Regions from separate parts of the Pantoea sp. SGAir0183 genome, predicted to be linked through region 1. Evidence: riboswitches for the same ligand, from Rfam matches in the RefSeq annotation. Region 1 holds a riboswitch; each other region holds the start of a gene.
The links. Region 1 has a riboswitch for thiamine pyrophosphate ahead of thiC (phosphomethylpyrimidine synthase ThiC). Riboswitches for the same ligand answer to the same signal wherever they lie in the genome.
Positions count from the first base shown of each region.

Region 2: another riboswitch for thiamine pyrophosphate. It lies ahead of thiB (thiamine ABC transporter substrate binding subunit); the one in region 1 lies ahead of thiC (phosphomethylpyrimidine synthase ThiC).
Region 3: another riboswitch for thiamine pyrophosphate. It lies ahead of thiM (hydroxyethylthiazole kinase); the one in region 1 lies ahead of thiC (phosphomethylpyrimidine synthase ThiC).
Region 4: another riboswitch for thiamine pyrophosphate. It lies ahead of C1N59_RS21205 (FAD-dependent oxidoreductase); the one in region 1 lies ahead of thiC (phosphomethylpyrimidine synthase ThiC).

Region 1 is NZ_CP028053.1:4,205,831-4,213,865, reverse strand. It holds gene rpoC (DNA-directed RNA polymerase subunit beta') at 1-1,285, shown strand, start outside; gene C1N59_RS19600 (DUF1127 domain-containing protein) at 1,461-1,646, opposite strand; gene C1N59_RS19595 (aminotransferase-like domain-containing protein) at 1,821-3,359, shown strand; gene thiE (thiamine phosphate synthase) at 3,474-4,106, opposite strand; gene thiC (phosphomethylpyrimidine synthase ThiC) at 4,107-6,029, opposite strand; TPP riboswitch at 6,116-6,215, opposite strand; gene C1N59_RS19580 (Rsd/AlgQ family anti-sigma factor) at 6,349-6,852, opposite strand; gene nudC (NAD(+) diphosphatase) at 7,049-7,819, shown strand; gene hemE (uroporphyrinogen decarboxylase) at 7,860-8,035, shown strand, end outside.
Region 2 is NZ_CP028053.1:3,592,375-3,600,409, reverse strand. It holds gene thiQ (thiamine ABC transporter ATP-binding protein ThiQ) at 1-419, opposite strand, end outside; gene thiP (thiamine/thiamine pyrophosphate ABC transporter permease ThiP) at 403-2,013, opposite strand; gene thiB (thiamine ABC transporter substrate binding subunit) at 1,989-2,975, opposite strand; TPP riboswitch at 3,019-3,123, opposite strand; gene sgrR (HTH-type transcriptional regulator SgrR) at 3,159-4,820, opposite strand; gene C1N59_RS16735 (MFS transporter) at 5,074-6,252, shown strand; gene leuD (3-isopropylmalate dehydratase small subunit) at 6,326-6,931, opposite strand; gene leuC (3-isopropylmalate dehydratase large subunit) at 6,942-8,035, opposite strand, start outside.
Region 3 is NZ_CP028053.1:1,528,360-1,536,394, forward strand. It holds gene C1N59_RS07205 (SMODS domain-containing nucleotidyltransferase) at 1-464, opposite strand, end outside; gene C1N59_RS07210 (SLATT domain-containing protein) at 461-970, opposite strand; gene C1N59_RS07215 (hypothetical protein) at 1,144-1,500, opposite strand; gene C1N59_RS07220 (hypothetical protein) at 1,512-2,282, opposite strand; gene C1N59_RS07225 (type III restriction endonuclease subunit R) at 3,067-4,581, opposite strand; gene C1N59_RS07230 (hypothetical protein) at 4,930-5,097, opposite strand; TPP riboswitch at 5,495-5,590, shown strand; gene thiM (hydroxyethylthiazole kinase) at 5,625-6,413, shown strand; gene thiD (bifunctional hydroxymethylpyrimidine kinase/phosphomethylpyrimidine kinase) at 6,410-7,210, shown strand; gene C1N59_RS07245 (GntR family transcriptional regulator) at 7,239-7,925, opposite strand; gene C1N59_RS07250 (mannitol dehydrogenase family protein) at 7,976-8,035, opposite strand, start outside.
Region 4 is NZ_CP028057.1:132,063-140,097, reverse strand. It holds gene C1N59_RS21240 (ABC transporter substrate-binding protein) at 1-1,436, shown strand, start outside; gene C1N59_RS21235 (ABC transporter permease) at 1,436-2,371, shown strand; gene C1N59_RS21230 (ABC transporter permease) at 2,368-3,159, shown strand; gene C1N59_RS21225 (ABC transporter ATP-binding protein) at 3,144-4,556, shown strand; gene C1N59_RS21220 (helix-turn-helix domain-containing protein) at 4,569-5,117, opposite strand; gene C1N59_RS21215 (AzlC family ABC transporter permease) at 5,220-5,885, shown strand; gene C1N59_RS21210 (AzlD domain-containing protein) at 5,882-6,202, shown strand; TPP riboswitch at 6,280-6,399, shown strand; gene C1N59_RS21205 (FAD-dependent oxidoreductase) at 6,538-7,482, shown strand; gene thiS (sulfur carrier protein ThiS) at 7,467-7,664, shown strand; gene C1N59_RS21195 (thiazole synthase) at 7,667-8,035, shown strand, end outside.

The DNA of each region.
Region 1 (8,035 bases):
TGAACTGAAAATGATCGACGAATTTGGCCGTACGAAAGAGAGCTATAAAGTTCCTTACGGTGCGACCATGGCGAAAGGTGATGGTGAGCAGGTTGCTGCGGGTGAAACCGTTGCAAACTGGGATCCGCATACCATGCCAGTTATCACAGAAGTGGGCGGTTTCATTCGCTTCACCGACATGATCGACGGTCAGACCATTACGCGTCAGACTGATGACTTAACAGGTCTGTCATCGCTGGTGGTTCTGGACTCTGCAGAACGTACCTCAGGTGGTAAAGATCTGCGTCCGGCACTGAAAATCGTTGATGCCAACGGCAATGATGTTCTGATCCCAGGTACCGATATGCCTGCTCAGTACTTCCTGCCAGGTAAAGCGATTGTACAGCTGGAAGATGGCGTGAAGATCAGCTCGGGTGATACCCTGGCGCGTGTTCCGCAGGAATCTGGCGGTACCAAGGATATTACCGGTGGTCTGCCACGCGTTGCTGACCTGTTCGAAGCGCGTCGTCCGAAAGAGCCAGCAATCCTGGCGGAGATCAGCGGCATCATCTCCTTCGGTAAAGAAACCAAAGGTAAGCGTCGTCTGGTGATTACACCGCTGGATGGTAGCGATCCGTACGAAGAGATGATTCCGAAATGGCGTCAGCTGAACGTGTTCGAAGGTGAACGTGTTGAGCGCGGTGACGTGGTTTCCGATGGTCCAGAGTCACCACATGACATCCTGCGTTTACGTGGCGTACATGCGGTTACCCGTTACATCACTAACGAAGTGCAGGAAGTTTACCGTCTGCAAGGCGTTAAGATTAACGATAAGCACATCGAAGTCATCGTTCGTCAGATGCTGCGTAAAGCTACTATCATGAGCGCGGGCAGCACCGAGTTCCTGGAAGGTGAGCAGGCTGAATTCTCTCGCATCAAGATCTCTAACCGTGAACTTGAAGCGAACGGAAAAGTTGGCGCAACCTTCGTACGTGACCTGCTGGGTATCACTAAAGCGTCACTGGCAACCGAATCGTTCATCTCTGCAGCATCGTTCCAGGAAACTACACGTGTCCTGACTGAAGCGGCAGTAGCAGGCAAGCGCGACGAACTGCGCGGTCTGAAAGAGAACGTGATCGTGGGTCGTTTGATCCCGGCCGGTACCGGTTACGCTTATCACCAGGATCGTATGCGTCGTCGTGCGGCAGGCGAAGTGCCAGCTGCACCGCAGGTGACTGCTGACGAAGCATCCGCAAGCCTGGCGGAGTTACTGAACGCGGGTCTTGGCGGTAACAACGACGAGTAATCGTCAAACGCCTGATAAAAAACCCTGCTCCGGCAGGGTTTTTTTTTGCCTGCGAGATCAGGCTGTCTTATACAGGCGGCACCGGCATTCATAACGCGTGCTGTCGTGAAGAGTGTTTTCCGAAGTCCGTCCTGTTAACGAAATCGACTCACGCCTGTTTGCAGGCGAGCCGTAATTAAAAGCGTTTGTTGATATCGCTTCTCTTTAACCCGATATCTTTCAGCGCACTGTCGCTCAGTCTGCATAAAATCACGCGGGTTTCGCGCCGACACTGCCAGCGACGAAAATGATGCCAGATAAAGCGAAACAGGCTGAGTGAAACTGCAAAGGGTTTAGCGCTACGATTTTCCTCATATCCCATGATCCTGCCCTCAGTAAGTAACCTGAGAAATATTTTCATGCAGATACAATTTCCAATACAGATGCACCTGAAGCAATTATTTAACATACAGATTGCCGTCAGCGTGGACTGAATGGTAGAAATACAGGCTGTCTGTACTGTTTTGTCGGGTCATCAACCTGGCTGAGGTCGATCATGACGCGCTATCAACATTTAGCCACATTGCTAGAAAAACGTATTGAACAGGGGTTGTACCAAAGTGGCGAACGCCTGCCCTCCGTTCGGAGTTTGAGCGTCGAACATGGTGTCAGCATCAGCACGGTACAGCAGGCCTATTATCTGCTGGAGCAGAAACAGCTGATTATTCCGCAGGCGCGTTCCGGGTATTTTGTGGCGCCGCATAAGGCGATGCCGCCCGTTCCGGCCTTGACGCGTCCGGCGCAACATCCGGTGGAAATTACCCAGTGGGACGCGGTGCTTGACCTGCTTAACAGCCGCCGGGAACAGGATGTACTGCAACTGGGCAGCGGTATGCCGGATTTAACGCAGTCCACACTGAAACCTCTGTGGAAGGCGTTTAGCCGTCAGGCGCAGCAGCAGGAAAGCACGCTGCTGAATTACGACAACCTTTACGGTGTCGCCCGGCTGAGAGAACAAATTGCCCGGTTGATGATCGACAGCGGCTGCCAGCTGACCTCAGAAGATATTGTGATTACCACAGGCTGCCACGAAGCGCTGTCAGTGTCCGTGCGCGCAGTATGCCAGCCCGGCGATATCATTGCGGTCGAATCGCCGTCATTTCACGGCATCATGCAGACATTACGTGGGTTCGGTATTCGGGCCATTGAGATTCCGACCGATTCTGTAACGGGAATCAGCCTTGAAGCGCTGGAACTGGCCTTTGATCAGTGGCCGATCAAAGCGGTCGTCGTCGTCCCTAACTGCAACAATCCTCTTGGCTTTATCATGCCCGAAAAGCGCAAGCGCGCGCTGCTGAGTCTGGTACAGCGTTTTGATGCGGCGATCATTGAAGACGATGTTTATGGTGAGCTGGCCTGGGAGTACCCGCGGCCTTCATCCATTAAATCTCTGGATACAGAAGGACGCGTATTGCTGTGCAGCTCGTTTTCCAAAACGCTGGCACCGGGTTTACGTGTGGGCTGGGTGGCGCCCGGACGCTTCCGCGATCGTGTTTTGCATATGAAATACATTGTGACAGGTTCTACCGCCACTCAGCCTCAGCATGCCGTAGCTGACTTTATCCAGCAGGGCCATTACCAGACGCATCTTCGGCGGATGCGCCAGGTTTACCAGCGCAATTACGACACCTTTTCCTGCTGGGTACGGCATTACTTCCCTTGCGGTATCTGCGTCACGCGGCCTCAGGGCGGTTTTTTGATGTGGATTGAATTACCTGAGGCATTTGATGCGGTGCAGCTCAACCACGAATTACGCAAATCAGGGATCCAGATTGCCGTAGGCTCGCTTTTTTCGGCCTCCGGAAAGTACCGTAACTGTCTGCGCCTGAATTACGCCTTGCCCGCAAGCGGTAAGATTGAACAGGCACTGGCCTTGACCGGTAAGGCTGTCGAGCGGGCGATGGCCGCCTGTGCGCATCAGTCGTCGGCTGACCTGTCCGCCGTTATCGATATCATCGCTTCAGGTGGTGAGAAGCAGGGCCAGAAAGAGGAGGGAACTGGCCCTGGTCAGGCCATCCCGGCCGGACGCCAGTGACTTTAAAGGACAGAAAAAAGCTGCGCCAGTTGCAATGTTCATTGCCGTGCGCGGCTTTCCAGTTTTTACTGCCTGTTGCACAACGTGCGCGTTTATCTGCGCGACAGGGCGGGGTTAATGCCCGGATTCGGGCTCAACAAGCCGTAACAGCTCGCGGGTGGCCGCCCGCCAGTCCTCTGCCTGCGTAATGGCGCTCACCACGGCGATACTGCCGACACCAGTTTCAAGTACCGCCGGAACGCGATCAATGCTGATGCCGCCAATCGCCACGGTAGAGATCCCCTGCAACCGACTCAGATGGCGTTTAAGTTCAGACAAACCCTGCGGAGAAGAGGGCATCACCTTCGTCTGAGTCGGAAAGATATGTCCCAGCGCAATGTAGGAAGGACGCAGCGCCAGCGCCCGATCCAGCTCAGCATCATCGTGCGTGGAAATGCCCAGGCGCAAGCCTGCGTCCAGAATGCGCTGCACATTGGCCACGGCCAGATCTTCCTGCCCCAGATGAACGCCATAAGCCTTATGCTTAATCGCCAGCTGCCAGTAGTCATTAATAAACAGGCGCGCCTGGTAACGCTGACCTGTTGCGATAGCCTGGATGATGGTGGGTTCAACGATCTCATCTGGCAGATCCTTAATCCGCAGCTGAATCGTGCGCACCCCGGCATCCAGTAAGCGTTCGATCCATTCAACGCTGTCGACCACCGGATACAGCCCTAATCGCGGCGCGGTAGCGGGAAAGGCGTTCATTTACTCCTCCTTAATCGCTGTGGCGGGATGGTAGAGTTCACCGCCCCGTTCACGGAAATGATCAGACATCTGCGCCATGCCAACCTCAATAGCCTGCGCTTCCGCTTCCTGTCTGGCAGCATAGTCACGCACTTCCTGCGTGATCTTCATTGAGCAAAACTTAGGGCCGCACATTGAACAGAAGTGGGCGACTTTACCCGATTCCTGTGGCAACGTTTCATCGTGATAGGCCCGGGCTGTATGAGGATCCAGCGCCAGATTGAACTGATCTTCCCAGCGAAATTCGAAGCGCGCTTTCGACATGGCGTTGTCGCGGATCTGCGCCCCCGGATGGCCTTTGGCCAGATCGGCAGCATGCGCGGCGATCTTGTAAGTGATTAACCCCTGTTTCACATCCTCTTTGTTTGGCAGGCCAAGATGCTCCTTCGGCGTGACGTAACACAACATCGCGCAGCCAAACCAGCCAATCATGGCGGCACCGATGCCAGAGGTAAAATGATCGTAGCCCGGCGCAATGTCGGTCGTCAGTGGGCCCAGAGTATAAAACGGCGCTTCATGGCAATGTTCCAGCTGCTCTGTCATGTTGCGACGGATCATCTGCATCGGGATATGGCCGGGGCCTTCGATCATCACCTGTACGTCATATTCCCAGGCTATTTTTGTCAGTTCACCCAGCGTGTGCAGCTCAGCGAACTGTGCTTCGTCGTTGGCGTCCTGAATCGATCCGGGGCGTAATCCGTCGCCCAGTGACAAAGCGATATCGTAGGCTGCGCAAATTTCACAGATGTCGCGGAAGTGTTCATAGAGAAAGCTCTCTTTGTGATGAGACAGGCACCACTTCGCCATAATGGAGCCACCACGGGACACAATACCGGTCAGGCGTTTTGCAGTCATGGGAACGTAGCGCAGCAGCACACCCGCATGGATAGTAAAATAATCCACGCCCTGTTCGGCCTGCTCCAGTAACGTATCGCGGAAAATGTCCCAGTTCAGGTTTTCAGCCACACCGTTGACCTTCTCCAGTGCCTGATAAATCGGAACAGTGCCGATGGGAACAGGACTGTTACGCAGAATCCATTCACGGGTTTCATGAATATAGCGTCCGGTCGACAGATCCATGACCGTGTCCGCGCCCCAGCGTGTGGACCAGACCAGCTTTTCTACTTCTTCTTCAATAGACGAGGTCACCGCTGAGTTACCAATGTTGGCATTCACCTTCACGAGAAAGTTGCGTCCAATGATCATCGGTTCGGATTCGGGATGGTTGATATTGGCCGGAATAATGGCGCGGCCAGCGGCCACTTCCTGGCGCACAAACTCGGGGGTAATGTTTTCGGGCAGATGGGCACCAAAGCTGTGGCCCGGATGCTGTTGCAGAAGTACCTCACCACAAATGCGCTCACGGCCCATGTTCTCCCTGATGGCGATGAACTCCATCTCTGGCGTGATGATTCCCCGACGCGCGTAATGTAACTGGGTCACACAGCGGCCGGCTTTAGCACGGCGCGGCGTTGGCAGATGTTCAAAGCGCAGGTGATCCAGTCCGTCATCAGCCAGTCGCTGCTGCGTATACGCCGAGCTAATCTGCGTCAGTTTTTCGCTGTCGTCGCGCTCTTCAATCCAGCGAGCACGCAGTTTATCCAGTCCGCGATGCACGTCGATTTTTGCTGCCGGATCGCCATAGGCACCGGCGGTGTCATAAACCGGCACAGGCTCATTTTCCTGGTAAACGGGCTCATCTTTACTGCCGCCGGTCAATGTAGGGCTAAGCTGGATTTCGCGCATGGGGACACGAATGTCGTCACGACTGCCGGTCAGCCAGATACGTTTTGAGTTGGGAAAGGCACTGCCACCCTGCAGGGAATCAATAAATTCCTGTGCCTGAGCACGTTGTTCGCGACGGGTCGTTTTCGTAGTAGACATAGCAATATTCCAGTAAGTGGGAAGGTTGCTTGTCCGGAGTTCGGAAGGAGTAACGGCACAGCGGGCACCCTGAGTGCGGCGTACCGTAAAAATTTACTCTTGTTCCCTTCGCAGGTTCTAACCTGATCAGGTTCCGCGGATCCCGAATTAACGGTCTCAGCCCAATGGGCACTCCGACAAGATTTGGTTTAACGGTTAATCAGGTCCCGCAAGGACGTGCAACCGTCAAACCCTGACTAACATAAAACAGATGTTTTAAAGCCCACTCAGCATAAGGGGGCTTTTTATGAATCACAAGTTATTTACATTTGCGGCACTGTTAAGCAGGGCGGGCAATTTCACTGTCGTTCGCCACTGGCGGAGTCAGGTGATTGTCCCATGCCATTTGGATAAGCTTGTCTTCAAGGGTAAAACGCGCTTCAAGAGCTTCGCCGACTTCTGACAAGGCGTGCTGAAACGTCACATAGTTGTCATCATCGATGGCCTGTTGCAGGTGGCCGTCATACAGCTGCATCAACTGCTCGGTATTGGCTTCCAGCGACGGGTAAATCTGCGCGGCAGCCAGCAGCGGACTGGTGCCGTCCATCTCTGCAATCAAACGCTGGTAAAGGCTAAAGTGACCGGATGAAAGATAATCGACCAGCGTGTGGCAAAAGTTATCCAGTGCCTGCTCGTCCAGGCGAGTCAGCGCTTCTTTTTTCGGCTTGATGCCGACCAAATGGTAATAAGAAACCAACAGCTGGCGGCGAGCTGCCAGCCATGAATCTACCAGTTCATTACTGCCACCTACGCGTTGGGTCAGAACGTCTAACTGGTTAAGCATAGTTAACTCCGTATGCGTTATGCACCTTCATATTTCAGATTAGCGATGCGCCAATTGCGCTTGTTCTCCGCGAACCTGTCGGGATAAATAAGCGTGCTGTCGTCTTGCAACCAGAATTATTTGGGTATAGTTGTTCATCTACACACTTAACATCGGGACTTCAGCGTGCGGGTTGACGCTAAGGATGACGAAATAAATGCAATGCGAAATTTCAAGCGTAGACGCTGGATGGTGGATTGTCAGTAGTGAGCAGAAAATTTGGTTACCGCAAGGCGATTTACCTCACGGAAACGCACAGCAGTTTGGCCTTACCGGGCACCAGGGGCGCGTGATTGGCGAATGGCAGGGAGAGAAGGTCTGGCTGATTTGTGAAACGCGTTCGTCAGATATGCTGTCGTTGCGCCAGTTACTCAACGAAGATCCGGGCCTGTTTCAGCTGGCCGGGCGCGGTGTGCAGTTAGCGGAGTTTTACCGATCTCATCGCTGGTGCGGCTATTGTGGTCATGAGATGCATGCCAGTAAACGCGAATTTGCCTGCCTGTGTAGCCATTGCCGTGAACGTTATTACCCACAAATTGCGCCCTGTATTATCGTTGCTATCCGCCGTGGAGATGAGATCCTGCTGGCCAACCATGCGCGTCATCGTAATAACATTTACACTGTGCTGGCCGGGTTCGTTGAAGTCGGTGAGACCATTGAACAGGCGGTTGCACGCGAAGTGATGGAAGAGAGCAACGTGCGCGTGAAGAATGTCCGTTATGTCACTTCCCAGCCCTGGCCTTTCCCGCAGTCCTTAATGATGGCCTTTATGGCGGAGTATGACGGCGGCGACTTACAGCACGACGGTAAAGAGCTGTTGGATGCCGGATGGTTCCGTTTTGATGCGCTGCCTTTACTGCCTCCACCTGGCACCGTTGCCCGTCGATTAATTGAAGATACCGTTGCCCTCTGCCGCGCTGAGGCGTGAGAGTGCTACACTACTCGCTTGATACCGAGAGAGTCCTGACATGAGTGAACTGAAGAACGACCGTTATTTGCGCGCCCTGTTACGCCAGCCTGTCGATGTTACCCCCGTATGGATGATGCGCCAGGCCGGACGATATTTGCCGGAATATAAAGCCACGCGTGCCCAGGCGGGCGACTTTATGTCGCTGTGTAAGAATGCCGAGCTGGCCTGCGAAGT
Region 2 (8,035 bases), 610 kb from region 1:
AGCGCTACGCGCTGACGTTGTCCACCTGAGAGCTGGCCTGGCAGGCGCGACAGCATCTCACTGAGCCCGACCTGCTGTGCAATGGTGGCTACCTGCTGACGCTGGTCCGCAGTCAGCCTGAGCCCGGGATGTAAGCCCAGCCCCAGATTCTGTTCCACGCTGAGATGCGGAAACAGGTTGTTTTCCTGAAACAGCATCGATACCGGGCGCTGAGCGGGCACGCTGTGGGTATGATCGACGCCATCCATTATCAGACTGCCCTGGCTGACGGGCAGAAAGCCGGCAATCAGATTTAACAACGTACTCTTACCCGCGCCGCTTGGACCAAGAATCGCCAGCCGTTCGCCGCGCCCGGCGTGAAGGGAAAAACGCATCGGCAAATGCTGATACAGGTAAGTCAGATTATTCAGTGTCAGCATGGCGACCCGGTAATTTTTCCATCAGAGTAAACAGAGACAGGCAGAGCACCAGCAACAGTAATGCGGTAACGGCTCCGTCGGCCCCACGATAGGCACCAATCTGCTGATAGAGGTAGAACGGCAGCGTACGGAAATCGGCGTTACCGAACAGCGCCACGACGCCAAAGTCTCCAATTGACAGTACGCAGGCAAACGCCAGCGCCTGTGCCAGTGGCCGCTTCAGTGCACGGAGTTCTATCAGCGTCAGGCGGTTCCATCCGCTGATCCCTAATGCGCCGCACAGGTGGTTGTAGCGTTCTGCGATATCCCGCATCGGGTTTTCCAGCACTTTCAGGGCATAGGGAATGGCGATCAGTGCATTGGCGAACATCACTACGCCATCCGCCGCATCGGGCAGCCCTGTAGTGGCATTCAGCAGCAGGAAAAAGCCGGTTGCCAGCACGATACCCGGCATGGCCAGAATCAGCATGCCGCTGGTGTCCATAAATTGTGCGGCAAGTTTACGCTGGCGCAGGCGCAGTTCGCGGCTGCTCCAGAGCAGCATGGTCGTCAGTAACACGCACAGCACGCCAGCGCCCAGGGCGATGCGCAGTGAGGTGAATGTTGCCTGCCACAACGCCGGTTGTTGCAAGGCGCCGCGCAGTCCGCCGTCCAGGCCATTAATAATCACTGCGATCAGGGGCGGTAGCAGTAACAGCAAGGCTAAACCGATGAGAGCAATGTCACTGATGCGCGCCAGCACGGAATCCTGCGGATCGCGCCAGCCCTGGCGCTGCGTGTTGCCAGCGGGAATGGCGTGACTGAAGCGCTGACTGAGAAGCACCAATACCAGGCAGCAGCAAAGCTGAATCAACGCCAGGAGTGCGGCGCGTCCCGGATCGTAGTCGTAACTTAAAGCCTGAAAAATGGCCAGTTCGATAGTGGTGGCCCGCGGCCCGCCACCCAGTGAAAGAACCGTGGCAAAACTGGCGAAGCAGAGCATGAAAATCAACGCACCGGTAGGCAGTAACTGGCGACGTAGCCACGGCCATTCAAGGAGCCGAAAGTGATGCCAGCCACGGATATTCAGCTGTGCAGCAAGCTGACGCTGTTCGGCCGGAATGCTTTCCAGCGCCTGCAGCATCAGGCGCGTGGCCAGCGGCAGGTTGAAAAAAACATGGGCCAGTAAAATGCCCTGAAGCCCGTAAGGCGAGAAGTGATAGTCCACGCCAAACCAGGCGCAAAGCCGGGCCAGCCAGCCCACCCGACCATAGACAGTGAGCAGACCAAATACCGCGACCAGCACCGGCAAGACCAGCGTCATGGCGCACAGGCGTAATAATCCCTGACGGCCAGGAAAACGGCGTCGATAGAGAGCCCGGGACAGCGGAATGGCCGGCAGCAAAGAGAGCAGGGCGGAGAGCAGCGCCTGCGTAAATGAAAAGCCAATCACATGATGCAGATAGGTATCCTGCAGAACCGCACGCCAGTCGGTCGCCGGGGCCGCCATCCACAGTGCAGCAAAAGCTGACAACGCCACGCTGCAAAGCAGCAACGTGGCGAGTGAACCCGGAATCAGCCAGAAGGGGATCAGCGACTCACGGCGCGTTGCCATTGGCTGACCCATTGTGAACGGTGGCTGGCGACGGCTTCAGGCGAAAACTGTAATGCCGTCTTCGGCACGCTGAGTGAAGCAAAGCCTGCAGGCAGGTCGGTTTTGATCACCGGGTACATCCAGTTGCCGGTTGGAATCGTATTCTGGAAAGCGGGCGTGACCATGAACTGCATAAACTGCTCTGCCAGTTTTGGTTGTTTGCTGTTAGCCAGGCGGGCTGCCACTTCCACCTGCAGATAGTTGCCTTCGGCAAACGGTGCCGCGGCATAGTTATCTTTCTTCTCTTCAATAATGTGATAAGCCGGCGACGTGGTATAGCTCAACACCAGATCGCTCTCGCCTTTCAGAAACAGACCGTAGGCTTCACTCCACCCTTTGGTCACCGTGACGGTTTTCTTTGCCAGCTTTTGCCAGGCTTCAGGCGCCTTGTCTCCGTAGACTTTTTGCATCCACAGCAGCAGGCCAAGGCCCGGCGTGCTGGTGCGGGGATCTTCATAAATCACGCGCCATTTTTCGGGGCTTTCGACCAGTTCTTTGAGGCTCTTTGGTGGGTTTTTCAGCGTGTTTTTGTTATAGACGAACGCGAAGTAGCCGTAATCGAAGGGCACAAAGGTGGTGTCCTTCCAGCCGCCGGGAACCTGCAATTTACCGGTATCAACGTCGCTTTTGGCAAACAGCCCGGTTTGTTGCGCGGCCTGCAGGAGGTTGTTATCCAGCCCTAAGACCACATCGGCCTTGCTGTTCTTGCCTTCCAGACGGACGCGATTCAGCAGCGAAACCCCGTCTTCCAGGGCCACATATTTCAGTTCGCAACCGCACTGGGCTTCAAAGGCTTTTTTAACGGCCGGACCCGGTCCCCAGTCAGCGGAAAACGAATCATAGGTGTAAACCGTCAGGACAGGTTTGGCCGCGAAGACCGGGGCAGAGAGTAACAGCAGCACGGGCAGGACGTTTTTTAACACTTTGCGCTCCTATAGCGGCAGGGTTGAGTCGCAAAGGATCTGAGCAAAGTTGCCTCTCAAATCCCTACGTCGGCATTAACCGATTCAGGTTCGACGGGTATATCTCAGCGCTCTGGCATGATGGAAAGAGGCACCCCGTTGAGAACGTCACATTCTAGTCATTTAATGCCCGCCGGGAAAGGATCACAGCGTGGGCGGTGCAAACCAGGCGGATTTAAAGTCAAACCACCCCAGCGTATTCATCCGTACTCCGCGCATACTGCGCTGGCCTTCCAGCAGCAGCCAGTGATGAAACAACGGATGAAGCCAGTTGCTTTCAACCAGCTGTTTCGCCCATTCAGCAAGGGGGAGCGTTTTCTCACGCCAGCGCGCAGCATCCTGCTGCCAGTTCACCGGCAGGCAGTGCTGCAACAACGGGACTTCGTATAACAGCGCAAACAGAGAATAGTCCAGGGGCAGGGTAAAGTTGACGCTGCCGAGCCAGATATCGCTTTCACCTGTGCCCTGATGCCAGGATTCATAACTGACCTCACGCACGTCCAGCGTCACGTCGTGTTGCGCCAGTAGTGGACGCAAGGCATCGGTGATACTGACGTGCTCAATGTGCTGGTTATAAACGGTCAGCGTCAGGTGTGTCAGGCCTGCGGGTTTTTCTACCGGTGTCAAATCACGCCGGTGGTGCCAGCGGGGCAGCAGGCCGTAAGCAGGAAACCAGTAACGCTGGTAGCCCAGATCCGCATTGTTCAGTAAGGCGATGGGGTTAAGCAGGAAGCTAAGCCAGCGTCGAATGCCCGGTTCGCCTGCCTTCGCGGAGCGCTGGTCAAACAGTAAAAAGTAGCAGCCCTCTTCAAGCCGACTCTCTTCCTGTTTCTCATCGGCCTGTTCGCCCTGCAGGCGAACACCGGCATAAACCACTTCGTCACTGATCTCGGGCAGCACCCATACCGACACGTCATCGATCAAGGCGCGATAGCCAAAGTAGTCGTCGAAGGCTTCGATCTTCAGCTGACTTTGCTGATTGCGGATGACCCGATAGGGCCCTGTCCCTATGGGCTGACGGGCAAAATCGCGCATATCGGGCCACTCGCGCGGCAGAATCATGGCGCTGACGCTGCCCAACAGCCAGGGTAGCCAGCTGTCGGGCTGATCTAAATAGATATCCAGCGTCCAGGGGGCAGGGGAGTCAAGTCGCTGAAGATGGCAAAACAGCGGATGCTGGCGCAGGCGCTCAAGGCTGGCAATCACATCGTCCATGTCGAGTTCCCGGCCATGATGGAAACGGATAGCCGGACGTAAATAAAAGCGCCAGTGTCGATCCGAATGTTGCTGCCAGTGATGAGCGATATCGGCTTCGATTTCCCCTTTTTCCTCATTTATGCGTGTCAGACCGCTAAAAATCTGACGAGCGATATGGGTTTCTGACCGACGCAGGGGCGATCCAGGCAGCAGATTGAGCAGAGGGCGATAGTAGAGGACGCGCAGAATATGTTTTCCCTGCCGGAAACTGCGGCCCAGATGCGCGCTGATCATCTGTCTGACCTGATCTTTATCGCCGACAAGCTGCACCAGTTGATCAATACGATCCTGTTCCAGCAGGTCTTCAGCGCGCTGCTGCTGCAAGGTTAGTCCGGTGTAGCAGAAGGTGAGCACGGATCGCTTGCCCCGTCCGGCCTCCGCCTGCCAGGTGAGCCAGCCGGCTTCCTGCATCCTGTTAAGCAGGTTCCGCATATGGCGACGTGAACAGTGCAGGGCGTCGGCCAGCTCACCCAGGGTGGTTTCCTGCGATTGCCCCTGACAGCTCTGCCACAGACGAATGAACTGCTGCTTCAGACGTGATGACGACATAAAAGAGGAACTCCCTCTGAAACCTGCTCTGTTTTTCCTGCCCTATTTTAGAGGCAAACTTTCTCGCATTGGAAGAGCGGGAGGCATTCAGCGATGGATGGCGCTCTGACATGGACGGCAGCGATGCCCGTCCCTTCTGAGTAGTGTGCTACGATTTTGCCAGCAGAGTTATTCTGCTGGTTTTTTTTACGTTGCAGGTTATGGTCGGGGGACACGCTTCCCGTTTCTATTGTTGTTCTGTCAGGGATAAGGCATGAAATCTTTGTTAGCATTCTCGCGCCGTTTCAATCCGGTGTTTTTCGCTTTTATGGTGACCGCCTTTATCCTCGGCGTAGCGGGCGCGCTTCAGGCACCGACGCTGAGCCTGTTTTTATCGCGAGAAGTGCAGGTGCCGCCGCTGTGGGTTGGGCTGTTTTTTACCCTCAATGCCGTTGCCGGGATTGTGGTGAGCATGATGATCGCAAAACGTTCTGACCGGGTCGGCGATCGCCGCAATATCATCTTGCTGTGCTGCATGCTGGCATTGGCAAACGCGCTCCTGTTCGCCTTTACCCGCCATTATCTGACGCTGATAACGCTGGGCGTACTGCTGTCGTCGCTGGCGAATGTCGCCATGCCGCAGCTTTTTGCCCTGGCGCGTGAATATGCCGACAGTGCTTCGCGCGAAGTGGTGATGTTCAGCTCTGTCATGCGTGCTCAGGTCTCGCTGGCCTGGGTGATTGGCCCGCCATTGTCATTTGCGCTGGCGCTGAATTTTGGCTTTGTCACGTTGTTCAGCGTGGCCGCCGGGCTGTTTTTTCTCTGTTTTCTGCTGATCTGGTTCACGGTGCCCTCGGTGCCGCGCACCGCGTCCCTGATGCAGTCAGGCGGAATTCCGCTGAGTGGCTGGCGTATTCGTGATGTGCGTATTTTGTTTGCCGCATCGACGCTGATGTGGACCTGCAACACCATGTATATCATCGACATGCCGTTATGGATCAGTACGGATCTGGGCTTACCTGAAAATCTGGCCGGAATCTTAATGGGCACGGCTGCCGGGCTGGAGATCCCGGTCATGATCGTGGCGGGCTTTTACGCCAAACGATGGGGCAAGCGGAATATGATGGCCGCCGCCGTGGCTGCTGCCGTCGTGTTCTACAGCGGCCTTATCCTGTTTCACAGCCATCTGGCGCTGCTGATCCTGCAGGTGTTTAACGCCCTGTTTATCGGCGTGGTCGCAGGCATTGGCATGTTGTGGTTTCAGGATCTGATGCCTGGACGGGCGGGCGCGGCCACCACCCTGTTTACTAACAGCATTTCGACCGGGATTATCCTGGCGGGGCTATGTCAGGGTGCGCTGGTTGAACATTTTGGGCACGGCAGTGTGTACTGGGTGATTGCAGCGATTTCGCTGGTTACGTTGGTGATGATCAGAAGAGTCAAAGAGGCGTGATCCGCGCCTGTGAGATGCGCAGGGCAAAAAAAAAGCCCGGTCAGCAGACCGGGCCGTACGGTGATAACGAAGCTTAGCGCATAAAGGCGGGCTGGTTATTTTCGTAAGCTGAAATCGCGCTTTCGTGCTGCAGCGTCAGGCCGATGCTGTCCAGTCCATTCAGCATGCAGTGGCGACGGAAATCATCAATCTTAAAGCTGTAGGTCTTGTCGCCGGCTTTAACCACCTGCGCTTCCAGATCCACTTCGAAGCGGATGCCCGGACGGGCTTTTACCAGGGTAAACAATTCGTCTACCTGCTCCTCAGTCAACGTGACCGGCAGCAGTTGGTTATTAAAGCTGTTGCCATAAAAAATATCGGCAAAGCTCGGCGCGATGACGACTTTAAAACCGTAATCGGTCAGTGCCCATGGCGCATGCTCACGTGACGAACCACAGCCAAAGTTTTCACGTGCCAGCAGGATGGATGCCCCTTTGTACTCCGGGAAGTTGAGCACGAAATCCGGATTAGGCTCCAGGCCGTGATCGTCCAGGAAACGCCAGTCGTTAAACAGATGCGCACCGAAACCAACACGCGTCACTTTCTGCAAAAACTGCTTTGGAATGATGGCGTCGGTGTCGACGTTAGCGGCATCCAGTGGCACCACCAAACCCGTATGTTGCGTAAATTTTTCTGCCATGATGGCGTCCTTATGTCAGGCTGCGAATATCAGCGAAATGGCCATTAACGGCAGCAGCAGCGGCCATCGCCGGGCTGACCAAATGTGTCCGTCCGCCACGGCCCTGGCGGCCTTCGAAGTTACGGTTACTGGTTGAAGCACAACGCTCGCCGGGATTCAGGCGGTCGTTATTCATCGCCAGACACATGGAGCAGCCAGGCAGGCGCCATTCAAATCCGGCCTCAATAAAGATCTTATCCAGCCCTTCGGCTTCGGCCTGGGCTTTAACCGGGCCTGAACCTGGCACCACCAGAGCCTGAACGCCCGGCGCAACTTTACGCCCTTTGGCAATCGCGGCGGCGGCGCGCAGATCTTCAATGCGCGAGTTAGTGCAGGAACCAATAAAGACTTTATCGATGCTGACGTCGGTCAGTTTGATACCGGGTTGCAGGTTCATATAAGCCAGCGCCTTCTCTGCGGATGCCCGCTCCACGGGATCCGCAAACGAGGCCGGGTCGGGAATCTGCGCATCCACCGCGATAACCTGCCCAGGGTTCGTTCCCCAGGTAACCTGCGGGGCGATCTCTTCTGCACGCAGCGTCACGACGCGGTCAAATTTCGCGTCCGGATCGGATTTCAGCGTGCGCCAGTATTCAACGGCCTGCGCCCATTTCTCACCTTCCGGTGAAAACTGACGTCCTTTCAGGTAGGCGAAGGTGGTTTCATCGGGGGCCACCAGACCGGCTTTTGCGCCCATCTCGATAGCCATGTTACACAGCGTCATGCGGCCTTCCATGCTCAGCGCTTCGATCGCGGAACCACAGAATTCGACAACATGGCCGGTACCGCCCGCGCTGCCGGTTTTGCCGATAATGGCCAGCACGATATCTTTCGCCGTAATGCCCGGCGCAACCGTACCTGTCACTTCAATCTTCATGGTTTTAGCACGGCCCTGTTTCAGGGTTTGAGTGGCAAAAACGTGCTCGACTTCAGAGGTACCGATACCGAAGGCCAGCGAGCCAAAAGCGCCGTGTGTAGCCGTGTGCGAGTCACCGCAGACAATGGTCATGCCCGGTAAGGTCATGCCTTGTTCCGGACCGATGACGTGCACGATGCCCTGGAACG
Region 3 (8,035 bases), 1.7 Mb from region 1:
TTATCAGTTAGTTTACTATTAAAATCATTGGGGTTAGTACTAATCCATGTTTCGAAATTATTTGCTGGTGCAGGGATTTGATATCCATATATTGTATTATAAACAGCAGGAACCAACTCAAACGTAATATGATGGAGGTTAAGTTTAATTGTTGGGTGACTTTGCTTTCTTTCAGAAGAAGAATAATAGCATTCAACAAAATTCTTGAGGCGATTTAAATACGTCTGCGGTTGATGCTCCGTATTACTGAATACAACCATATAATCCACATCAGATTGCGGATCATATTTTCTCGGCAACATTGTATAACGGGTATTAGAACCAAACGCAAAATGGCTTATAACAACACTATTATCAAAATAGTATCCAAGTCTTCTTTGCAATGTGCTAATCGAAGTTGTTATAGTGCTATCCTTCAAGATAGCATTTTTGGATATAGTATCCAAATAGGATTGAACGCTCATTTCTTTTCCTTGTCGATAGCGTATTGAGAAAAACCATTATTGACATCTGATTGCGTTTTTTCGTATGCCCATCGTGGGATCGTAGGAGAGCTAATGTTTAGTTGATTCCTTCGATCAGAAAAAACCTTTATTTTTTCCTTTAAATCATTTTCAGATAAAGTTACTTCAATTAGCTCAATCTCACGAAAAAGACGAACATCATTTTTAAGGTTATTATATTCTCCAGCCGCTGATTTATGATGACCAGCACGCTTACTTGGATTCAAAGCAGTATTAATTGCTGTTAAGCATGTAAGTACAAAGGATATTAATATAGTAATATTAGTCATGTCCTTCAAAGCACTAAGACCAGCTATAGCAGATAATATTGCTATAGGTACCCCTATCAATAAATTACATCTTTCCCAAGGGGAAGACGCATTATAATGAGATTTGGAAGAATAAAGAGCATCCTCTTCGATACGCAAACATTCATCTTTGATTTTTTCAATAAGTTGGCTGCTCATTTTCATTCTCAATGATAAATTTTATGTAGCCTACAACATTCCTTAAAAAAATGTAAGGTTTAGGGTGAGAATATCGAGAAGGAAAAGCCCATAATAGATTGATTTAACTTATTTTTTAAGAAGGTAACATCATCGTAAAAAAAGGCCACTTTCGCGACCTTCTTAAACACAGTTCATTGAGAACGATCAAGTATCATATACGCTGGCTGGCACATACTACCCCGCTCCTGTAGCCAGTAGTAATCAAGATCGGCTACATGCACATCCAACCCCGAATCCACACGGTTGATCTGTAACCGTAGCCCTACAGTGCCCTTGTACGATAAACCAGATTCAACAACGTATTTGTACTTAACCCCACCTTCTTCTTCAAATGACTTGAGATAAGGCGTCATTTGTTCCTGAATTTCCTTTAAGCAAACAACTTCATTATTAAAAGTAAATGGTTTTTCTATTTTCCCAGCTGGTACAGCCGCAACTGACACACCAGAGCAACAAAATAACAGTACTGCGATAGAAGCCTTTTTCATATTAATATTCCTTATTGAAGGTTAGTACTTAATACTTCACCAGTATCAGCATTGAACGTACAGGAGTACTCTATATTTTTAAACGCACCAAACCCGTTTTGAGCCTGTGCTCTATGCCCGTAAAGAGTGACTAATTTCCTGCTTTTGTCGTACCAGCTATACGAAGAGAATTTTGGTTCGGTAATTCCATCAGTCCATTTAAATTGGTACTGAGCAGAATTTTCTACAGCTACCTTACAAATATAATCGCCAGCTTTATGTTTCGAAGCGTAGCAATGAGCATCATCGAGACATTTAGCTTCTTCCTCTTTTGTATGTCTTTCTTTTTCTGCGGCAAGTACAGCATCCTGAGACGCCTTTTCTGCTGCTTTGACGCGTTGTTCTTCGGCAAATTTGGCGTAATCAGTAACATTCGAAATATTATTTTCACGGGCAACAGAAAACTCTTTACCGTCTTTAAATCCAAGTTTTTGTGCTCTGGCTTCATCGCTTGATGAGCGGGCAGCACTTGCCACAATAGCAAGCACAATGATCAGTACAGGAACCGTATAATTATTAATGAGTTTATAGGGTAAGTACTTAGCCCGGAGAGTACCGAAGCCCATAACAGCCCAGCTGATCGCGGCAGCACTTGCCAGTAGCTGGCACAATCCAGCGACGGAAAGCATAACGACCGACCAGAAGCCAGTACCAGCGGAGAAAAAGTCACCAAATTTTTCAATCCCAGCCAGACAAAGAAAAACGCCCCAAAATCCATAGATTACCAGCTGTACCAGTCTCACGATCTTGTAACTCCTGCTCGCCTTTTAAGGTTAAAAGTACGGACTAAAACCATCCGTTTTCACGCCCTCAAGAGTAACACGCACATACAACAAAGATCGATATTGACGATCAATAATAGGTAAATTGATCGTCATAATCTATCAATAACTATTAATTTCATACAAATCAATAGGTAAAATCGATCCAGGGGATTCACTGGATATGAAACTGGCTATGTATCTGATTTCAATACGGGAAGTACTGTCTATTCCACCTCACAGACGCTCTTAAAGAGTCGTTACGCCGTTTTATGAGGTTTTGTGCGTTCAGGTACATCAGTAATGAATATCGTGTTCAGGGGCTTCCTGTGCGTTTTGTCGGAAACACCATCATGAAGGGGAATTGAGCGGATCGGGTTCGCTTCGCTCTGGACAGTACTGATAGTGCTTTTTCAGTAAGTGAAACAGCAGATACCCCACTAAGTACACAAAGGAGTCATCAGAATAATAAGTAATGAAATAACAATCAGTTACGTAATTATTGACAGAACAAAAAAACGCGATTGGTTCGCTCTGCAAGTGACTGGAAGGAACGAAGCAGTAGAATCGAATCCAGCGAACAGTACTCGCTTGCGGGTACTGTTTAATCATTTATATAATTATAACAATGAGATAGCTATCAAGTACTCACTGCGTGAGCACTCTCAAACTACCCGAAATAGTTCGCTTGCTTTGCCGCTCCTGCTTTCAGGCAGTTAATTCGCTTTCGCTCTTTTGTTGATGTCCGTTTTTCTCTAAACATATATTATAAGGGGTTATTTTTGGACATGCTGCTGCTTTTCATGTCGGTGTTTCGGACTGAATTTGCATCTCTTTTTTGTACTGCTTTCTGGTATCTGCCCCACATAGCCGTAGTATCGTCAGTACTGAGATCCGCGTTGACAGTACTTGCAAGAAACGCTTTGAATGCCTCTAACTCAAGCCCCGGATTGTCCTTTTTCCAGCGACTGAAACGTTTCGATTTTGTATCACTCAATGCAGGCAGTTTGTTAGCGTTTGTGGCTCCTTTTGGCCTTCCTGGTACACCTGGTGCTACGTTCTCCAGCACTCCGGGAATATGTTCAATATTTGTACTTAATGACTCAGCCTGCCATTTATCAAATACATAAACCGTTTGCTGTTCTGTACTATCGAATTGACGTGATACCCCTCTCAACGCGAACTGGTGAAGGCTCTCGTATTCTCTCGCTTGATGGATATCCTCACCTGTAATCTTCAATAGCAACTCACACAGCTTCGCTTCCGTGTCGTCAGGACGCATACAGGCTAACCAGACGCATGTATGTCGATCTTTGTAGTCGTTATGCCCCCTCGCATCAGGGCTTATTCTGTAAGCCTCATGTAGCTTCTGTTTATCGGTATTGTTGTTCGTCCAGTAGTATTCCTGGCCTTCGAGTACTTCAGAGAGGTAAGCATAAACACGCTGGAGTTGAGCGGGGCTTCTGTCCTTCCATGTTTTTGATAATTTTATATTTTCTGAGAAATAGTATACTTTGAGGCGTTCAGTTAAAGGTACTTTTCGTTGTTGCAGATCATTCAGACTGATTTGTTCAAATATTTCTGGTCTTGCCTTATAAATCAATGAGTTTTCGAAGTTAGCCCCCATAAAAGTTACAGGTAATCCAAGATACTTACTTAGATCTTTCCATCCAAGAATACTCAATTGCACTTTCTCTGGATCGACAAAGTAATCGTTACCCATGATGAAAATATCATTCTCAGCTATAACAGAAAGTTCTTGGGCGATTTTGTTCATTAAATCACCTTTTACCGCTTTCTTTTTCGCTGTTAAGTACAGCCTTTTTTCATCATCGACAATCTCATGCTCCTGCATCAGATCATGATATATAATATCTTTGATTCTCTGATTATCGTCATTAATATTTTTGAATGAATGAAAGTTAGTCACATCATCAAGCCAGATTTGCCACCCAGTTAACATATCTGTGGGAATTCTAAAAAATGTTTTATCACTAATAATGAGAACTCGCTCAACTGGTGTTTTGAGGAAAGCCAGTACTGTATTAATGACATTTTTACCTCTTGGCATTAAATCACTAATCAGTAATTTAGAACTATCAAATTTTTTAGATGTATTTGTTGCAAGTTTCTGTGTGTTTTGTACGATAATAAATTTTTCAGTACTGCCTTTAGTGTTAAGTACCCGATTGATCATATTACATAATGAAGTAGTTTTCCCTGAACCACACTCAGCAGATACATACTTAAACTTGGTAAAAATAGATTTGGGATTGATCATTTGTATACGCTCCATATTGATAAATTCAGGAAGGCCGATTCATGCGAGTGAGTCGGCTTTTTTTGAGGTGATAGATTAGTTGGTTAACTGGGGGCGGTGTAAATTCTTAAGTTTTACTTTTTGATACCAGTTTTTGTATTTCGTGAGTTTGTTACTTCTTAGCTTCTCTATGTATCCTTTTGGTAATCGCACTTTTAATATGTTACATATTCGTGCTGAGGTCATATCGCTACATAGAATGTTTTCATATTGATCAAAAGTAAGTGATATTTCTGATACAATTGTTTTTTTACGAACTGATTTATTCAGCGTCTTTCTATTAGTACGTATTTCCCTTTTCTTCAATTGTTATTCTCCATAATTTTTTCTTTTGCTAAGATATTGTTGCAGCCATTTTGTTGCAACAATACTCATATCTGGTGGGGAATTGTTGAAATACATCGCTTCATCATATTCTTCTTCCAGTCTTTTTAGATTAGATAATATTTCATTTTCTAAATTATCTTTTACTTTCATTTTAATGCCTATGTGTATAAGATTTGGTTTTCATATTTTAGTATAGGTCACAAAAAAAACTTGTTTCATGAGAAAATAACAGTTAATTACTGTCTCTACAGATTATTTCTGTTGAAGGTAATTACATAGCGGTAAGAAATGAATAAAGTAGGGCATCTACTTTATTTTTCTAAACATGATTCAAAACTTCATTTGGCGATAATAATGATTAATTCTGTCCATAGATTCTAACTATAACCGTTTTACATGGGTAAAGTATAATCAAGCTTTTTGTTTTCCTGTGGGGTACAAAATGGGGTACAGGCTGGGGTACAATGCTCAATAGTGAGATTCGTAAAAACAACCTTATACAAACAGGTAAACTTACATAACTCACTAATTAATAAAGAAATGTAATCTACACGACTCGGGGTGCCCTTCGTATGAAGGCTGAGAAATACCCGTATTACCTGATCTGGATAATGCCAGCGTAGGGAAGTCTGATGCCTGACCGCATTCGCCTTCTTGTCCGCCGGTTGGGAGTTCTGATGACACATCAACCGCACCATCTTTCTGATGCGCAATGCGCGCCCCTCCTGCAACAGTTTCGCCGTCAGTCACCGCTCGTGCACTGCATGACCAATGATGTGGTGCAAATGCTCACGGCTAATGTCCTGCTTGCTCTGAACGCGTCACCTGCCATGGTCATCGATCGCGAGGAAGCGCCGCAGTTCAGCGGTATCGCGGATGCACTGTTAATCAATGTCGGCACATTAACGCACGAACGCCAGCTGGCCATGGCCGCGGCAATCGAGGCGGCTAATCTGGCAGGCACGCCCTGGACGCTGGACCCGGTAGCGGTGGGCGCACTGACGTTGCGTACCCGGTTTTGCCAGCAGGTGCTGATGCAGTCGCCTGCCGTGATTCGCGGCAATGCTTCCGAGATTCTGGCGCTGGCCCAGCAGGCTGACGGCGGACGTGGCGTGGACAGTCTGCACGCCGCCGAAAGCGCCCTGCTGGCCGCCCAACAACTGGCGCGGGAGTATCAGACCTGTGTGGTGGTCACTGGCGAGGTGGATTATGCCACCGACGGGATGCGTACCCTGTCGATCGTCGGCGGATCGCCCTTAATGACGCGAGTGGTCGGTACCGGCTGTGCACTGTCTGCGGTCGTCGCCGCCTTTGCCAGCCTGCCGGGTGACAGACTGGTCAATATCGCCAGCGCCTGTCGGGTGATGGCACTGGCCGGAGAGAAAGCCGCACAGGCATCAACCGGGCCGGGCAGCTTTGCACCGGCGTTTCTGGACGCGCTCTGGACACTGGAGGCCGCCCTGTGAAACGCATCAATGCTTTAACGATTGCCGGTACCGATCCCAGCGGCGGTGCCGGGATTCAGGCCGACCTGAAAACCTTCTCCGCACTGGGCGCTTACGGCACCAGCGTGATTACGGCCCTGGTGGCGCAAAATACCTGTGGCGTACAGTCGGTGTACCGTATTGATCCTGATTTTGTCAGCGCACAGCTGGATTCCGTTCTTGATGACGTGCGCATCGACAGTGCAAAAATTGGCATGCTGTCCGACGCGGCGATCGTGGAGCGGGTGGCGGTTGGCTTGCAGCGCCGGGCAATCCCGTTTGTGGTGCTGGACACGGTGATGGTGGCCAAGAGCGGCGATGCCTTACTGAGTCCTGATGCCATTGCCTGTGTCCGCGAGCGCCTGTTGCCACAGGTGTCACTGATCACACCTAATCTGCCCGAAGCCGCCGCGCTGCTCGAATGCCGTATGGCCAGCAATGAGAACGAGATGCTGACGCAGGGCGATGCCCTTCTGGCGCTGGGTTGTCAGGCCGTGCTGATGAAGGGCGGACATCTGGATCATGGCGAAAGTCCTGACTGGCTGATCACGCCAGCGGGGCGGCAACGGTTCAGCACGCCTCGGGTGAAGACGCGCCATACGCACGGTACCGGTTGTACGCTGTCTGCTGCGCTGGCGGCCCTGCGTCCACGGCACAGTGACTGGGCGGAGACGGTTAATGAAGCCAAAACCTGGCTACAACAGGCCCTGCTGGCAGCCGATTCGCTGGAGGTGGGCCACGGGACTGGACCTGTGCATCATTTTCATCAGTGGTGGTAACGGCTTCGCTCAGCGATTGTACGGCGCGCTACTCAGCCTCGAACCAGTCACGGTTTTGCCTGATCACGGGCGCGAGCGAAAACATCATTGCCTGCAGATGGTGACGCAGGGCGGTTTCTGCCTGGTCCGCATCGCGCGCTTTCAGGGCGGCAAAAACGGCTTCATGTTGTTCGATCAGCGTTTCAGCGGGCGCGACCTGATTCAGGGTGAGATAGCGCACCCGGTCCATCGTCGCCTTGATGTTTTCAATAGTTTCCCATGCCAGCATACAGTCGATGCTCTCCGCAATCAGACGATGGAATTCATCGTCCAGGCTGAGAAACATCTGGCTGTCGCCCCGGGCGGCAGTGATGCGCTGGAGCTGCAGATTATGCTCCAGCGCCATCAGTCCGCGCTGGCTTGTTTCCCGCGCTGCGCGGCGTATCACGGCCAGTTCTACCGCTTCCCGGATAAAGCGTCCATCTTCGACCTGCTTCGCTGAAATCTTACGCACAAAGGTGCCGCGCTGTGGAAGGATTTGTACCAGACCGGCTTCTGCCAGCTTAATGAACGCCTCACGTACCGGCTGGCGAGAGAGATGAAAACGGGCGGAAACCTCTTTTTCCGACAGCAAAGCGCCCGGCTGAATGACGCAGGTGACGATATCTTTGCGTAGATAACGGTAAATCTGCTGATTGACCGGTTCACTTGTCGTGATGGTGTAGGAAAGCGTCATGTTCTGTCCCTGTTAACATTAACCCGATGTCGCCAGCGCGTTAAAACGCCTTAGCCCTGTGCGATGGCCTGTTGCACGGCCGCCCGTGCCCCCACTTTCGTCAACTGTAT
Region 4 (8,035 bases), on a different contig from region 1:
GCATTGCCGCACCTTTCGAGATTAAAGGTCCCGATCCCGCCCTTTCAGGCGACATTCTGCTTCGTATGGATGTGGTCGAAACGCTGGTGGAAACGGATGAGAAAGGCAAGGCGGTACCCGCGTTAGCCGAAAGCTGGGACATTTCGCCTGATGGGCTGCAATGGCATTTTACGCTACGGAGCAACGCCCATTTTCATGATGGATCGCCTGTTACTGCTGAGAGCGTCGTAAAATCGCTGAATACCGCCCGCAGTAAGCCAGGTTTACTCGACAAAGCACCCATTACGTCGGTCAGCGGAGAAGATCGGCGTGTGACGGTCACGCTGAGCGAGCCTTTCACGCCGCTGCTGGCAGTGCTGGCTGAAAGCCGTTCGCAAATCCTCGCGCTGAGTTCCTGGGACGATACCAATACCATTACGCGCGTCATCGGCAGTGGTCCTTTCCAGCTCGTCAGTTTTCAGCCACCTCAGTCACTGAGTGTAAAACGGTTTGAAGGATACTGGGGAGAGAAACCCAGCATTGAACGTGCCCGTTATTTGTCCGCGGGTCGGGCCGAAACGCGCGCATTACTTGCAGAAAGTGGTGATGCGGATTACGTCTTTAATCTGGACGCCGCCAGCCGTCAGCGCTTGTCACACAAAAGTTCACTACAGGTGCTTACCGTTTCCGTACCCCGTACGGTGATGCTGAAGCTGAACGTCGCTCATCCGTTCCTGAAGGAACAAACCACGCGCGAAGCGCTCAGCCTGGCGATCAATCGGAATGCGCTGTCTGCGGCCATATTACGCTATCCCAGTGCGGCAACACAGATGTTCCCGCCCTCTATGGCCGGGTGGCACAACGCGTCTTTACAGCCTCTGGATTATGCTCCTCAGCGTGCCGCCGCCTTACTGGCACAGTCCGGATGGATGTCCGGCCGGGACGGCATGTTAACCCGCGCTGGCCAGCGCTTTACCCTCACGCTGCTGACATATCCCGATCGCCCCGAGCTGCCCTTAATCGCCATGGTCATTCAGCAACAACTGCGAGAGGTCGGAATCGAGGTCATCATCAATTCAACCAATTCCAGTGAGATACCCGCGCGTCATCATGATGGCAGCCTGCAAATGGCGCTCTATGCCCGTAATTTCGCCCTGACGCCGGATCCTGGCGGCACGCTACTTCAGGATTACGGTTCGCAGGGAGGTGACTGGGGCGCAATGAACTGGCACGACAACGCGTTTGATAAGGCGCTCAGCACGCTTTCACGTAGCAACGATCCTGATCAACGACAGCAGGCAAGAGCGGTCATCACCGCCGCATTACAGCGTGATTTACCGGTTATTCCGGTTGCCTGGTACCAGCAGTCAGCAGCAGTAAACGCGAAGCTCGCCGCCATAAAACTGGATCCCTTTGAACGCCATTTTGGCCTGCGTGAAATGAAATGGACGGAATAATGCTTAAACAACTCGTCTGGCGCCTGGGTCAGGCTGCCTTTGTGATTTTTGCCGTCGGTATTTTAACGTTCGTTTTAGTACAGGCGTTACCGGGCGATATGGCATGGCGCATTGCGTCGGGACGATATGGTTATGACCGGGTCGACCTGGCGGCGGTTACCCGCGTGCAGCAACAGCTGACGGACTTTTCCGCTCAGGGAAATGCACTATGGCACTGGATGTGGGATCTGCTGCGCTTCGATTTCGGGCGATCTCTCGTCTCAGGCGAGCCGGTCAGCAGTGAGCTGGGCTGGCAGTTAACACAAACCCTTGCTCTGGCCGGTGTAGCACTGCTGATGATGTTGATTCTCATTATTCCTGCGGGGGTCTGGGCAGGATGTCGGCCGGGCGGTGTTATTGATCGGCTCATTAACGTGCTGGCACCCACGTTTAAATCGATTCCACATTTTGCCCTGGGTTTACTTCTGATTATGTTGTTTTCGCTGCGCCTGAACTGGCTACCCAGTGCGGGGCATGGGGAAGGGCAACATGTCATCCTGCCGGCGCTGACGCTGGCATTAACGCTGAGCGCGGTAGGGGCGCGTGTTGTCCGTGAGGCAACCTGTCAGGCTGTGAAAGCAGGCTGGTATCGATGGGGAGCGCAAAAGGGCCTTTCCGCGCCGTACCTGTTTTTGCGACATGGTTTGCGCAATCTCAGTGTCCCTGTCGTCACCTGGATAGGCATGCAGTTCGTCTGGTTAGTGGAAGGTGTGGTGGTGATCGAAACTCTTTTTGCCTGGCCAGGTGTCGGACACGCGCTGGTACATGCGATTTTTGCCCGGGATGTTCCGGTGATTCAGGCCAGTGCGGTGGTACTGGGATTGACCTTTGTCACCTTAAATATGGTTGTCGATGGCGTGTGTTATGTCCTGGATCCCCGAGGTAAACGCGTATGACGTACCGCCAAAAAACGGGGCTGCTGATAATTTTAACCTTGCTGGCCTTTGCATGGCTGATGCCGTTGTTGAATCAGAACGATCCCCTGCAGCAGGATTTGTTACAGATGTTAACGCCGCCATCGGGTAACGCGTGGCTGGGTTATGACCATTTAGGGCGTTCGATGCTGGCGCGCCTGAGTGCGGCGCTGAGATTGTCGCTGGGGCTGGCGGCCCTGTGTGTGATTACAGCAATGCTCATGGGGCTGCTGGCGGGAATAGCCAGCGCCTGGTACGGCGGATGGGTCGATCGACTTTTCGGTATGCTGGCCGACATGTGTCTGGCGCTGCCGGGCCTGCTGTTAGTCCTGCTGCTCGCCGCAATCGCACCTGACGCGCCGCTCATGTTATGGCTGGGACTTTCACTGGTACTGTGGGTGGAATTTTTCCGTGTGACGCGCGCCACGCTGCGGCCTGTGGTCATGTCGCCAGCCGTTCAGTCATCTTCACTGCTTGGCTTCTCCATTGTTTATCTCTTTCGCCGACATCTTTGGCCGGCCCTGTCTCCGTTATTGCTGACACTGACCGTCTATGCATTCAGCAATGCCATTATGGCCGTATCGGCGCTGGGATTTATCAGTGTTGGCGTTCGTCCACCCACACCTGAGCTGGGCCTGATGATGACGGAGCTGTTCCCCTATACCTGGGAAGCGCCCTGGCTATTACTGCAGCCTGTGGTTGTGCTGTTTATCCTGCTGGTGGGGCTGAATTTGTTGGTCAACAAGGAGCGCAAATGGCAAGTATCGTAATCAAACAGGTCGCCGTCTTCGCGGATACCTGCATTGTTGAGCCTGTAAGTCTGAGCATCCATCCCGGCAGGCCCGTCACCTTCATTGGTGAGACAGGATCGGGAAAAAGTTTGTTTGCGCAGGCGATTTTCGGCACCTTACCCGACGGACTGAGGGCTGAAGGAACAGTAGTCATTGACGGGCAGCAATATAATCTGCAAACCGATCTGACAGCACTCCGTGCGCTGTGGGGACACCGTATTGCCGCGTTACCTCAGGAGCCCTTGCTGGCGCTTGATCCGACGATGCGTGTGAAAGGCCAGACAGAAGAGGGTTATCGGTACATACAGGGGTACACGCGTCAGGGCGCACAGCAGGCGGCAGGTTTGGCGCTGGACTCGCTGGGGCTGGCCCACGCGGCAGAGCGTTTCCCCTGGCAGCTTTCCGGTGGAATGGCCCAACGGGTGTGCTTTGCCGCTGCGCGGGCGGGCGGTGCCACTCTGCTTATCGCGGATGAACCGACGAAAGGACTGGATGTGGCGCGACGGGACGAAATTGGTGACATGCTCAACCTGGCCGTAGCCCGCGGCGAAGCCTTGCTGACCATCACCCATGATATCGCGCTGGCCAGGCAGTTAGGCGGTGACATTGTCGTGATGCATAAGGGAAAGGTGATTGAGCAGGGCAATGCCACGCAAGTCCTGAATGCGCCGCAGAAGGCTTATACGAAACAGTTGCTGGCCGCCGAACCCCATGCCTGGCCACCAGCCACGTTGTTGCCCTGTGATGACACCCTCGTATTACGGGCCGAAGGGCTTACTCTGAAACGCGCCGGGAAAACGTTGTTCCGCAATGTAAATTTATGCTTTCGCGCCGGTGAAATCGTTGGGCTTTATGGTGAGAGCGGCAGTGGCAAAAGCAGCCTGGGAGATACGCTATCGGGCTTGATTAAGCCCGATAAGGGAACGATAACCCGACCGGGCAGGTTTCATCCGTTGCGTTATCAAAAACTGTACCAGGATCCTTCTGCGGTTTTTCCACCGGATATCACTATGGCCCAGATCATCGACGATCTGCTGCAGCGCCACACAATTCCGGTGAGGCGACGTGATGAGCGGATGCGCCAATTGGGGCTCGGACAGGCGTTGTTACACCGTCCGGCTTCAGGATTGTCAGGCGGTGAGCTTCAGCGGTTTTCGCTGCTTCGGGCGATGTTGCTGAATCCCGTGTTCCTGTTTGCCGATGAACCCACGTCGCGTCTCGATCCTGTGGTTCAGCAACAGACGCTGGCCTTACTGACTGATCTGGCCATGCAGCAACGCTGCGCCATTCTGCTGGTCAGTCATGATCTCACGCTACTTGAGAGGAGTGCACATCGGGTCATTTCCCTTGATGCGATTAGCCTGCCTGATGACTGAGGCAGAGCACCCTCAGATGTGCTCCATGACCAGCACGGCCAGCGTATCCGGCTCCAGCGCACGAAAAATATGTTCAGTGTCGCCGGGATAGCTGATGTAGTCGCCCGGTGCCAGTTCGACGGGCGAGTCTGTGGGCCCGACCAGCGCGCGTCCCTGAGTCAAGATGAGATGCTCAATGGTGTTCGGCGAATGCGGTTGCGAGCGGCGCTCGCTGCCGGGCTGGATGTTTAGCAGATAGATATCCCGTCGCGCGCCGGGCGGACAGGTTGCCAGCAGGACGGCTTTATAATCCGCCTGCTCGGCGGCAACGGCAGGGCCTTCACCGCGACGAATAACCTGCAGGCGGTTCGCTTCCGGCTCCATCAGGCGGGCAAACGGAATATTCAGGGCAACGCAAAGTGACCACAACGTCTCAATGCCAGGATTACCGTTCCCCGCCTCAAGTTGAGAGAGGGTCGATTTTGCTATGCCGGCCCGACGCGCGACTTCTGCAAGTGTCAGTCCTGCCCGCTGGCGCTCTCTGACTAAACTGCTGGCGATAATATCAATGGGTGTACTCATCCTGCATCCTGTTCGTTATGGCGAACATATCGTTCATCTTGTAATGCTGCTGCGGTCCGTTCATTATAATGGGTATATCGTTCGTTATGGGATCTAATCGTGATGCTGGATAAAAAAGAGACGCTGGACAAGGGCGTGATAAAAGCCATTTTCCTTGTCTGTCTTGCCGATGGCATTGTTGGCCTGTCATATGGTTCGCTCGCTCTTGCAGAGGGTTTTCCGTTTTGGGTGCCGCTGGCGTTATCGACGTTGGTGCTGGCGGGGGCGTCTGAATTCCTGTTTATCGGTATCGTGGCGGGCGGTGGCAGTCCTCTCACGGCGGCAGCGGCGGGGCTGTTGGTCAATGCGCGTCATCTTCCTTTTGGTATCACTGTCAAGGATTTGGTCGGTCAGGGCAGACGGGGTCTGCTAGGATGCCACATCATGAATGACGAAAGTGTCGTGTTTGGCATTTCCCAGCCTACGCTGGCGCAACGTCGCCAGGCATTCTGGATATGCGGCATCAGTATTGGCGTGATCTGGCCTGTGACCGTAATGGCTGGCGCGGCGATAGGGCAGTTTATTCCGAATGTGTCTGCTATCGGCCTGGATGCGGTCTTTCCCGCGATCCTGATTGCGCTGATCTTTCCTGCCTTACGCAAAGCGCGCACCCGCATTCCTGCTATGACTGGTGCGTTTTTGTCGCTGGTGGTCACGCCTTTCGTACCTGCCGGTATGCCCGTATTGTTTTCCTTGCTGGGCCTCTTTACATGGAGATCGCGCAAATGAATCACGCCATGATTATTGCAGGTATTGCGTTGCTGGCTGCTGGCACCTACGCCATCCGTTTCGCGGGTGTTAAACTCGGCAATCGTCTGCCCGTCAGTGAACGAACCCAAAACATGTTATCCGATGCTGCCACTATACTGCTGCTTGCGGTTGCGGCAACCACCACGCTGTTTGAAGGCCAGCATTTTGCAGGGATGGCCAGAGTGCTGGGCGTCGGGTTTGCCCTGTTCCTTGCCTGGCGTAGAGCTCCGCTGATTTTCATTATTCTGGGCGCGGCCTGCATGACGGCGTTGTTGCGCTATATGGGTGTACCCTGAATGCGCTATTTATCTTGCCGGACCCGGCGATAAATTGCGTGTCAGCCTTGACGAACAGCGTCGCTTAAAATACAACTAGAACCCGTCAGGGGAGTCTCGCCAGAGAGACTGAGAGGCTAATAGCGCCATGCGCGGCTTAGCGACCCTTAGAACCTGACCCAGTTGATACTGGCGTAGGAAGACGGGCATCTGCGCATCGCGTAGATGCTTGCCGCAGAGCCTGTTTCTGTCAGGCTTGTGCTTTTTCCCTTCTTGTATCGCGGGTCTCTGAGAGCTAACAGAGAGGCCAATGTGACTATCCTTATTCCGTTTTTACCCCATCAGGATGGCGGACAATGAGCCGCTGGTCAGTGCTGGGCAGCGGTGTATCCGGACTCTGTATCGCGACGTTACTGGCCGAACACGGCGAGAAGGTTGAAGTCATTACACGACCGAATTGTCAGGCGGCGTCCCACTGGGCTGGCGGCATGCTGGCACCCTGGTGTGAGGCAGAAAGTGCGCCTCAGCAGGTCGTTGAATGGGGACAGCACGCTGCAGCGTGGTGGGCAGCCCGCGTAAGTGGCGTTGAACAGCAGGGCACACTCGTACTCACGCCACCGCGTGACAGCGCCGAACTTACCCGGTTTGCCAGCATGACCCTAGCGCATCAGTGGGTTGCGCCAGGTGACATCGAACCCGCGCTGGAAAACCGCTTCGCCCGGGGATTATTTTTCCCGGCTGAAGCGCATCTCGATCCGCGTCAGGCAATGCAACAGTTACGTGCACGTCTGGTCAGCGCGGGCGTCAGTATTCACGCTGGCAAGCCCAGCGGACGCATTATTGATTGCCGCGGTATTCATGCGCGTGAGGCACAGCCAGCCTTGCGTGCGGTGCGGGGCGAAATGCTAATACTGCAAACGGATGAGATCACGTTTTCCCGACCTTTACGCCTGCTGCATCCCCGTTTTCCTTGCTATCTGGTTCCCCGGGCGCAGGGGCACTTTATGCTCGGGGCCACCATGGTTGAGAGTCAGGATACCAGCCCCATCAGCGCGCGCGCCATGATGGAGCTGCTGAGCGCTGCTTACAGCATTCATCCTGCGCTTGCCGAAGCGCGCATTATCGAAAGCGGGACGGGGTTACGTCCTGCTTATCACGACAACCTCCCCGACGTGCGTTATGAAAACGGTGTCTTTTCCATTAACGGTATGTATCGCCATGGCTTTTTGCTGGCACCGGTTATGGCCGAAAAGCTCATGCATCAACTTGCAACAGAGAGACTACTATGCGAATCGAACTAAATGGTCGTGCTATCGAGACGAAAGCCGGGACGCTTGCGGAGTTGTTAGAAGAGCAGGGTATTGACGCTGGCTGTGTGGCCAGTGCCCTCGATGGAACCTTTGTTCCCAGAGAGCGCTATGCCTCGCAGTTGCTTGAGGCCAACTGCCGTCTGGAAGTGCTGTCGCCAATGCAGGGAGGTTGATCATGTTTTACGACTACAAGGGCGACTCCCGTTTTTTACTGGGTACGGCCGGTTATCCCTCACCGGATATTCTTCAGCAGGCTGTTGTGGCCTCCGGTGCGGATATCATCACGGTCAGTCTGCGTCGGGAAGGGAATCAGGGTGGGGCCTTTCGCGATTTACTGAAAACGCTGAATAAGCGCGTGTTACCCAATACAGCGGGTTGCCATACCGTCAGGGAAGCCGTCACGACGGCGCATATGGCGCGCGAACTGTTTGCCACGCCATGGATCAAACTGGAAGTGATCGGGCACGCGGATACCCTGCAACCGGATCCTTTCGCCCTGGTGGAGGCCGCCCGTATTTTATGTGCCGAAGGTTTTCATGTTTTT